Regions from separate parts of the Paenarthrobacter sp. NPDC057355 genome, predicted to be linked through region 2. Evidence: riboswitches for the same ligand, from Rfam matches in the RefSeq annotation. Region 2 holds a riboswitch; each other region holds the start of a gene.
The links. Region 2 has a riboswitch for glycine ahead of gcvP (aminomethyl-transferring glycine dehydrogenase). Riboswitches for the same ligand answer to the same signal wherever they lie in the genome.

Region 1 (3,274 bases), on a different contig from region 2:
CTCCGCCAGACACTTGAGGAGATTCTGGACCGGCTGCCCGACGGCGTCGAGGTCACCTTCCACGAAACGCTCGCCGTTGCTGCGCGTCCGGTTGACGGGAAGTTCGACGTCGAACTTGCCAACGGCTCGAGCCTCACCGTCGGTTCCGTGGTGCTGGCGTTGGGACACATCGAATCGCGGCTGAACCCGGAGCAGAAGTCGTTCAAGCGCGCAGCCGACGAATTGGGCCTGCTGTACTTCCCGCCAGCGCCGCCGGCAGATGTCGACTGGCAGGCCGTTCCGGACAGCGAGCCCGTGCTGGTCCGCGGCATGGGCCTGAACTTCTTCGACGTGATGGGCCAGCTGACGGAGGGCCGCGGCGGCAAGTTTGTCGAGGCGGGAGTACCCGGGGCAGGGGTGCTGGAGTACCGGCCATCGGGTCGGGAGCCCAGGATTTTCGCAGCCTCCCGCAGGGGTACGCCGTACCGGGCCAAGGCCGGGCTGGACGGCTACTACCCACGCAGCATCACCATGCGGTACCTGACCGAAGCCGCAGTGGACCGTTTCCGGGCAGCAGGGATCCAGCCCGGTTTCGATCACGACCTTTGGCCGTTGCTGCACCGGGACGCGCTGTGGGCCTACTACTCAACACTGGCCCGGTCCCAGCCCGCCGCCATCAAGGATCCGGCGCAGTTCCTGGCCGACCTGCAGGACGCGCTCCAGCCGCATGCCCACACCACGGCGCACTGGGAAAACGACGTGGAAGCCCTGGTTGAAAAGCATGTTGTTGCTTCGCGCCGTTTGAATCTTCGTGGGCTCGCGGCGCCATTGGCGGGACGGACGTTCACATCCCGGCGTGACCTGGATGCCGCGATCACTGCCTACCTGGACGACGACGCCCGGCGCTCGGCTTTGGGTGAAGCGGACCCGGTGAAAATGGCCATCGGCGCACTCCACACCGGCCGGGCGATCCTTAAGACCGTCGTCGCGGACGGCGGGATCACCGACGAGTCGTGGTTGGCCGGGTTGCGCGGCTGGTTCGAATCGTTTGTCGAAGGACTGGCCAGCGGACCTCCCGCGCTCCGCTCGGAGCAGCTGGCCGCCTTGGCGCGTGCCGGCGTCGTAAGCTTTGTGGGACCGGACCCCAAGTTCAGCGTTGATCGGAGCGCAAAGGTGTTCCGGGCGGCTTCGCCATGGGTTCACGACGGTCCCGTGGAGGCACAGACCCTTATCGAGGCGATGTCGCCGGCGAACAGGGTGGGCATTAATATTTCCCCGCTGCTTGAGCAACTCATGTCAGACGGCCTGGTGCGGACCAAGATCATGATGAGCGTTGAGGGCACCCCCATGCAGACCACCGGCCTTGACGTCGAACCGCACCCGTACCGCCCGATAGCCGCCAACGGGTCCGTAACCGAAAACATGTACGTGCTCGGGCTGCAGCTGTCCGCGTCCCAGTGGGGCAATGCCATCGCTGCGGAGGCGCGTCCCCGCACCGGCCCCGCCTATGCCAGTGGCCAGCGGACCCTGCGCGACGCCGATGAAATCGCCCGTAGCATTCTGGGACTGTAGCGCCCCGGGGTTGCGCCGCCAGCCCACCTTCGTTACTGTGTGAGCTGCATCACCCGCAAGGGTGTGCGCGCTTTTGATCTGCGGCGGGAGAGCCCTGCCGGTACATTTCGTCAGGCGCCGTAGGAGCAAACCCTCCCCAGGAATCTCTCAGGCCCATGTACCGCCGCGGCGAGGCAACTCTGGAAAGCAGTCCGGCCACCGGACTCACCGAAGGTGCAAGCAGGCCCATGCCTGCGGAAACTCTCAGGTCTACCTACAGAGCGGGGAGGAACCCGAATCAATGCGGCACCCCTGTGCCGCCTGAACGACGGAGTTCCTTTGACGATTCATCCCACCACCGGCAACGATTCACCCCATCTCGAGCGCCAACTCAGCAACCGCCACATCCAGCTCATCGCCATCGGCGGAGCCATTGGAACCGGCCTGTTCATGGGCTCGGGCAAGACCATTTCCGCGGCCGGTCCGTCCGTCATTTTCGTGTACATGATCATCGGCTTCATGCTCTTCTTCGTCATGCGTGCCATGGGCGAACTGCTCCTGAGCAACCTGAATTACAAGTCCTTCAGCGATTTCGCCGCCGACCTCCTGGGTCCCTGGGCCGGCTTCTTCACCGGTTGGACCTACTGGTTCTGCTGGGTCATCACGGGCATCGCCGATGTCATTGCGATTGCCGGGTACTCGGAGGAGTTGTGGCCCGGACTGCCGTTGTGGATCCCGGGGCTCATCACCATCGGCATCCTGCTGCTCCTGAACCTGGCCACGGTCAAGGCCTTCGGCGAGACCGAATTCTGGTTCGCGCTCATCAAAATCGTGGCCATCGCGGCGCTCATTATTGTTGGCCTCTTCATGATCTTCAGCGGCTTCCAGTCCGACGCCGGACCGGCCAGCTTCAGCAACCTCTGGAGTCATGGCGGCTTCTTCCCGAACGAGTTCATGGGATTTGTTGCAGGATTCCAGATCGCCGTGTTCGCGTTCGTGGGCATTGAGCTGGTGGGCACCACCGCGGCTGAAGCCAAGGACCCGGAGAAGAACCTTCCCAAGGCCATCAACTCCATCCCCATCCGCGTGCTGCTCTTCTACGTAGGCGCGCTCATCATCCTCATGTCCGTCACTCCCTGGACCCAGTTCGCCGCGGGCCACAGCCCCTTCATTGCCATGTTCTCCCTGGCAGGCCTCGGCGCCGCCGCCACGATCGTGAACCTGGTGGTGCTGACCTCCGCCATGTCCTCGGCCAACTCCGGCATCTACTCCACGTCCCGCATGGTGTACGGCCTGGCCCAGGAAGGCGACGCGCCGGCCGTCTTCAGTGCCCTCTCCGGACGCAAAGTACCCCGCAACGCCCTGTTCCTTTCCTGCGTCCTGTTGCTGTCCGGCGTCGTGCTCATGTACGCCGGGCAGGACGTGGGCAAGGCGTTCGACATGGTCACCACAGTTTCGGCTGTCTGCTTCGTGTTCGTGTGGTCGATCATCCTGGCCAGCTACCTGGCCTTCAGGAAGCGCCGCCCCCACCTGCATGATTCTTCGGCCTTCAAGATGCCGGGCGGGGTGGTGATGGTGTGGGTGGTGTTTGCTTTCTTCGCATTCATCCTCTGGGCGCTGACCACCCAGCCGGACACGCTCATGGCGCTGCTGGTTACTCCGGTGTGGTTCCTGGCCCTTGGCGTGGCTTGGGCGGTCCTTCGCAAACGGCCCACCCACCTGGCCCGTTACGAGCACTTCAAGG
Region 2 (3,274 bases):
CGAACGAACACGATGCCCATCACCAGGCCGAAGCCCATGAAAGCGGCCGCCGAGGCACCGAAGCCGTGGACGGCGAACTCCTTGATGCCGTAAACGAACGGCGCCATGGTGACTACGGACAGGACGATGCTGGGCACGTCGACGCGGCCGGGCTTGGCGTCCTTGGACTCGGGAATCAGGACCCGGCCGAAGGCAAGGAGGGGCAGGAGCAGGAAAGCTGCCACCAGGAAGACGGCGCCCCACCAGAAGTGCTCCACCAGCCAGCCGCCGAAGATCGGGCCCAGTGCGGCGCCGCCGGAGAAGCCGGCAGCCCACACGGCGATCGCGAGCCGGCGGCGGTTGGGGTCGGTGAAGATGTTCCGGATCAGGGACAGCGTCGAGGGCATGAGCATGGCGCCGAAGACGCCAAGTGCGGCGCGTCCGGCAATCAGCCACTCAGCAGAGGGCGCGAAAGCCGTAGCAGCCGAAACCGCTGCGAAGCCTGTGCTGCCGATCAGAAGCAACCGGCGTCGTCCGATCCTGTCGCCAAGGTTGCCCATTGACACCAGGAGCGCCGCCAAAACCAGCGGGTAGGCGTCAATGATCCACAGGAGCTGGATGCCGCCGACGTCCAGGGAGCGGGCGATTTCGGGCAAGGCGAAGGTGAGCGCGGTGTTGTCGACGGCCACCAGCAGCACAGGGAACATCAGGAGTGCCAGGGCCGTCCAGTCGCGCCACGGTGCTGCCTGCCCCTGGGTGGGGTTGACGGAACGGGGTGCTTGGGTTGAGGACGGCGAGAACATGCATGTAACTATACCGTCCAGACGGTATAGTTACAAATGCAGGAACCGTAAAGCTTTAGGGAATGATGTACATATGCCACGAAAACCAGTTGCCCGGGACGCCGTCCTGGATGCCTTCGAAGCCCTCCTCATCGAGGTAGGGGAGCGGGCAGCCACCCTGGACGCCGTCGCCAAGCGGGCCGGGGTCTCCAAAGGCGGGCTGCTGTACCACTTCCCCAACAAGGAGGCCCTGATCAGCGCCTTGCTCGAACGCCTCGATGAACTGGCGGAGCAGGACATAGTTCAGATGAAGGCAGCGCCGGACGGGGCAGCTTCATACTTCATACGCACTTCTCTGTGGGGCGGAACCCCCATGGACCGTGCCTTCGTAGCCGCAACCCGCCTGGCCGAGGTGGCCCACGAAGAGACCCGCCGCCGCTTTGCCGGAATCCAGGAGCAGTGGCTGGGAGTGCTGGCTGAGGACGTCGGCCCGGAGGTCGCCAAGGCCGTCAGTTATATGGGTGACGGACTGTATTTCAATGCGATGTTTGAGGGCGGACAGGAGGCCGGCAACGCTGGGCGGGAGGCCGACGTCGAGATCCTGTTGGGCGTGCTGGACCGTTTGCGGAAGTGACGCTTCGTCCATTTGCCGCGGGGGCTTGCACGTAGGACAATTAACCCTTGTGGCGTGCCCTGTGTGGCGGCCACGCACAATTGAACAAGCCTTTGATCTGCGGCGGGAGAGTCCTGCAAGCACGTGATGCAGGCGCCGTAGGAGCAAACCCTCCCCAGGAATCTCTCAGGCCCACGCACCGCCGCGGCGAGGCAACTCTGGAAAGCAGCAGGCGACCGTGCCCTTGGCATGGGATGCTGTGCTCACCGACGGTGCAAGCGAGTCGTTGTTCTGACAAGTCGCGGAAACTCTCAGGTCCAATACAGAGCGGGGAGGAACCCGAGCCGCTGTGGCGTACCCAAACGCCGCCCAAGTATTGGAGTTCCTTCGTGACGGTTAGTTCTGCCTCCACCACCTTCGTTGATCGGCATATCGGCGCGCGCCGCCAGGCCGACATTGAGACCATGCTCAAGTCCGTGGGTTACGACTCCGTGGATGCCCTTGTGGATACTGCGGTTCCCAACGACATCCGCCAAGAAGTTGCACTGACCCTGCAGGACGCCCTTTCCGAGGTCGAAGTCCTCGCGGAACTGCGCAAGCTGGCCTCCAAGAACAAGACCGCCGTGCAGATGATCGGCCAGGGCTACTACGACACCATCACCCCGCCGGTGATCCGTCGCAACATCCTTGAATCCCCGGCTTGGTACACCGCCTACACGCCGTACCAGCCGGAGATCTCGCAGGGCCGCCTCGAAGCGCTCCTGAACTTCCAGACCATGGTCCAGGACCTCGTTGGCCTGCCGATCGCCAACGCCTCCCTGCTGGACGAAGCCACTGCAGTGGCCGAAGCCGTCCTCATGATGCGCCGTGCCAACAAGAACAAGGCTGCCCAGGATGGCAAGACCGTCCTTGACGCCGACTGCCTGCCCCAGACCATCGCCATCGTGAAGGGCCGCGCCGAGGCCCTCGGTTTCGAGGTTGAGGTCGCGGACCTTTCCGCCGGATTGCCCGACGGCGCCATCAACGGCGTCGTCCTCCAGCAGCCAGGCGTTTCCGGCCGTGTTTTCGACCACTCAGCCGTCATCGCCGAGGCTAAAGAGCGCGGCGCGCTGGTTACCGTCGCTGCCGACCTTCTCTCCCTCACCCTCATCACCCCTCCGGGCGAGCAGGGCGCCGACATCGCCGTAGGTTCTGCCCAGCGCCTGGGCGTGCCGCTGTTCTTCGGTGGCCCGCACGCCGCATACATGGCCGTCCAGAAGGGTCTTGAGCGTTCCATGCCGGGCCGTCTGGTTGGCGTTTCCAAGGACGACGCCGGTGTCCCCGCCTACCGCTTGGCGCTGCAGACCCGCGAGCAGCACATCCGCCGCGAGAAGGCCACGTCCAACATCTGCACCGCGCAGGCACTCCTGGCCATCGTTGCCTCGATGTACGCCGTCTACCACGGTCCCGAGGGCTTGAAGGCGATCGCCGAGACCGCCAACCGCCACGCCCGCACCCTGGCCGCCTCCCTGAAGGCTGCCGGCGTCGAGGTCCTTCACGGTTCGTTCTTCGACACCGTCACCGTTCGCGTTCCGGGCAAGGCCGCAGAGTTCGTGGCGGCAGCCGAGGCTCGCGGGATCAACCTGCGCGGCGTAGACACGGACACGGTGGGCATCTCGGTGGACGAAACCACCACCTCCGAGGTTGTGGCCGATGTCGCGGCGGTCTTCGGTGCTTCCGTGGTTGAGTCCGCGGAAGGCTTCGCGCTGGACGGTGCCGTTGAGCGCACCAGTGAGTTCATGCAGCACCCGGTGTTCAACACCCACCGCTCCGAGACCCAGCTCCTGCGCTACATCCGCAAGCTCTCGGACCGCGACCTCGCGCTGGACCGCACGATGATCCCGCTGGGTTCGTGCACCAT
Region 3 (3,274 bases), on a different contig from region 2:
ACCCTCCTGGCAGGCGCTGCGGGTGTAAACAATCGAATCACCTGGGCGCACACTTCGGATCTTCCGCGCTTGTGGGAGTGGGTCACCGGCGGGGAGCTCATGATGACCAACGGGCTGTCCATCCCGCCGGATGCTGAAGGGCAGGTGGCGCTCGCCGAGGCATTGGTGGACGCGGGTGCCAGTGCGTTGGCGATTGGTGAAAAGATGCACGCGCCGCCGCTGACGTCTGGGTTCCTGGCTGCCTGCGAGCGGCTTCCGCTTCCCCTCCTCAACATCCCCTACCCGCTGCCGTTCATCGCCATTGCCAGGTCCGTGGCTGAGTCCTCGCTCCTCGAAGAATCCCGCCGCCTCCGCCAGACGGCACGCGTCTACGACCTCCTGCGCACCGCCGGTGCGTCGGAGGATCACTGGCAAAGCCTGGTGCTTCGGCTCGCGACGGAGCTCGATTCCGAGCTGTTCGTGGTGGACCGGCGTTGTCTCCATCCCTGGCATCCCGAGGGCCATTCCCTGCCGAAGTTCCTTGTGGAGGAATGGTCGCCGCAACCGGGCCGGGTGACTGTTGCGGGCAAGAACTTCCAGTGGCACCGGATCCGCGGCCGTCACGTGCTCACCATGGACATCCCCACCCACGCGAATGCGCTTCTGGTGGTGCTGCCCGGCAGCGAACCGCACCCTGACGCCGTCGTCCTTCTGCATGCCGCAACGGTGCTGGGACTCCAGCTGGCGCGGATCGTGCTCTCGCTCGAAGGTCGGCACCGGCTTGCCGGCGAGTTCCTCCTGCAGGCCCTCGATGGGCGGCTCGGAACGGGCGAGATCGAGCGTCGGTTGACGGCTTTCGAGGTACCTCCCCAAAAGTTCGTGGTCGCCTCGATGGCGGCGGACGACGGCGACAGGCTGGCCAACGTGCACGTCGAACTCTGGCGGCACGGCGTCCAGGCGGCCTCCTTGCGGCGGAACGACCGGTTGCATGTGGTGGTCGCCTCGGATGTCGCGGACGGCTTGTTGGTCCACTGCGCCGGGCCGGAAAGCGTCATCGGCGTCAGCTCGCCGGCCGCCGTCGCCGGGCTCCAGCAGGCCTTGCAGGAATCGCTGTGGGCGCTGGGTTCGGCCAAAGCCAACAAGCTCGGGCTGGCCCGGTACGCGGAGGGTCCCAGCTGGCTTGGACTGACGGGATTCGAGGAAGGAACCGCGTTGGTGCAGCGTCTCCTGGGTCCGGTTTTTGAGTACGAGCAGCGCCAGGACGGCGATCTGATGGTCACGTTGAGAACCTATTTGGACTCGCAGCGCTCATGGCAAAAAACCGCGTCCGCGCTCTTCACGCACCGGCAAACCATCATCTACAGAATCCGGAAAATCGGCGAACTGACGGGGCTGGACATGGGTGAGACGTCCACGTTGGCACAGCTCTGGCTTGCCTTGCAGATCCACGAGGCGATGCATGGCTGATCGCTGTGGGAAAGGTCGCGCCTTGCACTTTTTCGCAGCCACCCGCTATGGTGTGAAGCGTGTCACTGACGTGGCGCAATCGCTTTTGATCTGCGGCGGGAGAGTCCTGCCGGGTACATCCAGTCAGGCGCCGTAGGAGCAAATCCTCCCCAGGAATCTCTCAGGCCCATGTACCGCCGCGGCGAGGCAACTCTGGAAAGCAGTCCGGGCAACCGGGCTCACCGACGGTGCAAGTGGGCAACCAAGTCCACGGAATCTCTCAGGTCCAATACAGAGCGGGGAGGAACCCATATTCAACGTGGCGTCCCTTGGGCGCCTGAATCCTGGAGTTCCTCGTGACTGTTCAATCCTCCCCAACCGCTTTCGCGGACCGGCATATCGGCGCCCGTCGCCAGGCCGATGTTGACACCATGCTCAAGGCGATCGGCTATGACTCGGTTGATGGCCTTGTGGACGTTGCTGTCCCCGATTCCATCCGCCAGTCTTCGCCCCTGACCCTGCAGAAGGCGCTGAGCGAGACGCAGGTCCTGGCCGAGCTCCGCAAACTCGCGGCGAAGAACAAGACCGCCGTGCAGATGATCGGCCAGGGCTACTACGACACCATCACCCCGCCGGTGATCCGCCGCAACATCCTTGAAGCCCCGGCCTGGTACACCGCCTACACGCCGTACCAGCCCGAGATTTCACAGGGCCGCCTTGAGGCGCTGCTGAACTTCCAAACCATGGTCCAGGACCTCACCGGGCTCCCGATCGCCAACGCTTCGCTGCTGGATGAAGCCACTGCGGTGGCCGAAGCCGTGTTGCTGATGCGCCGGGCCAACAAAGCTGTGAAGGACGGCAAGACCGTCCTGGACGCCGACCTCCTCCCGCAGACCATCGCCATCGTCAAGGGCCGGGCCGAGGCGCTCGGCTTCGAGGTCCTCGTGGCTGACCTTTCGGCCGGATTGCCCGACGGCGACATCAACGGCGTCGTCCTCCAGCAGCCCGGCGTTTCCGGCCGGGTCTTCAACCACGCCCCCGTGATCGCTGCGGCGAAGGAACGGGGCGCGCTGGTCACCGTCGCGGCCGATCTGCTGGCGCTCACCCTCATCACGCCCCCGGGCGAACAGGGCGCGGACATCGCCGTCGGAACTGCGCAGCGCTTCGGTGTCCCGCTGTTCTTCGGTGGCCCGCATGCCGCTTACATGGCCGTCCGGAACGGCATGGAGCGCACGCTTCCCGGCCGCATCGTGGGTGTCTCCAAGGACAACGCGGGCGTGCCCGCGTACCGCTTGGCGCTGCAGACCCGCGAGCAGCACATCCGCCGCGAGAAGGCCACGTCCAACATCTGCACCGCGCAGGCATTGCTGGCCATCGTTGCCTCGATGTACGCCGTCTACCACGGCCCGGATGGCCTGAAGGCGATCGCCGAAACTGTCCACGGCCACGCCCGTGTGCTGGCTACTGCCTTGCAGAAGGCAGGCCGCGAACTGGTCGCCGACTCCTTCTTCGATACCCTCACCGTCCGCGTCCCAGGCAAGGCGGACAAGGTGATCGGCGCTGCCGAAGCACGCGGCATCAACCTCCGCTACATCGACGCCGACACCGTGGGTGTTTCCGTTGATGAAACCACGACGCCGGAGGTCCTATCCGCTGTCGCCGTCGCCTTTGGTGCGGGTCCCGTAGGGGACGCCGCCGGGTTCGAGCTGGCTTCCGACGTAGTCCGCACCTCCGACTTCCTGCAGCACCCGGTGTTCAACACGCACCGTTCCGAGACGCAGCTGTTGCGCTATATCCGCAAGCTGTCCGACCGGGACCTGGCCCTGGACCGCACCATGATTCCGCTGGG

Region 1: linked by a shared signal. The riboswitch ahead of cycA (D-serine/D-alanine/glycine transporter) and the one ahead of gcvP (aminomethyl-transferring glycine dehydrogenase) in region 2 are both predicted to bind glycine.
Region 3: linked by a shared signal. The riboswitch ahead of gcvP (aminomethyl-transferring glycine dehydrogenase) and the one ahead of gcvP (aminomethyl-transferring glycine dehydrogenase) in region 2 are both predicted to bind glycine.

The regions. Positions count from the first base shown of each region.
Region 1 is NZ_JBHVAL010000022.1:61,885-65,158, reverse strand. It holds gene ACFUOZ_RS19055 (FAD/NAD(P)-binding protein) at 1-1,551, shown strand, start outside; glycine riboswitch at 1,626-1,724, shown strand; gene cycA (D-serine/D-alanine/glycine transporter) at 1,870-3,274, shown strand, end outside.
Region 2 is NZ_JBHVAL010000004.1:38,309-41,582, forward strand. It holds gene ACFUOZ_RS06855 (MFS transporter) at 1-782, opposite strand, end outside; gene ACFUOZ_RS06860 (TetR/AcrR family transcriptional regulator) at 856-1,395, shown strand; glycine riboswitch at 1,489-1,586, shown strand; gene gcvP (aminomethyl-transferring glycine dehydrogenase) at 1,764-3,274, shown strand, end outside.
Region 3 is NZ_JBHVAL010000016.1:16,137-19,410, reverse strand. It holds gene ACFUOZ_RS16145 (PucR family transcriptional regulator) at 1-1,446, shown strand, start outside; glycine riboswitch at 1,533-1,632, shown strand; gene gcvP (aminomethyl-transferring glycine dehydrogenase) at 1,782-3,274, shown strand, end outside.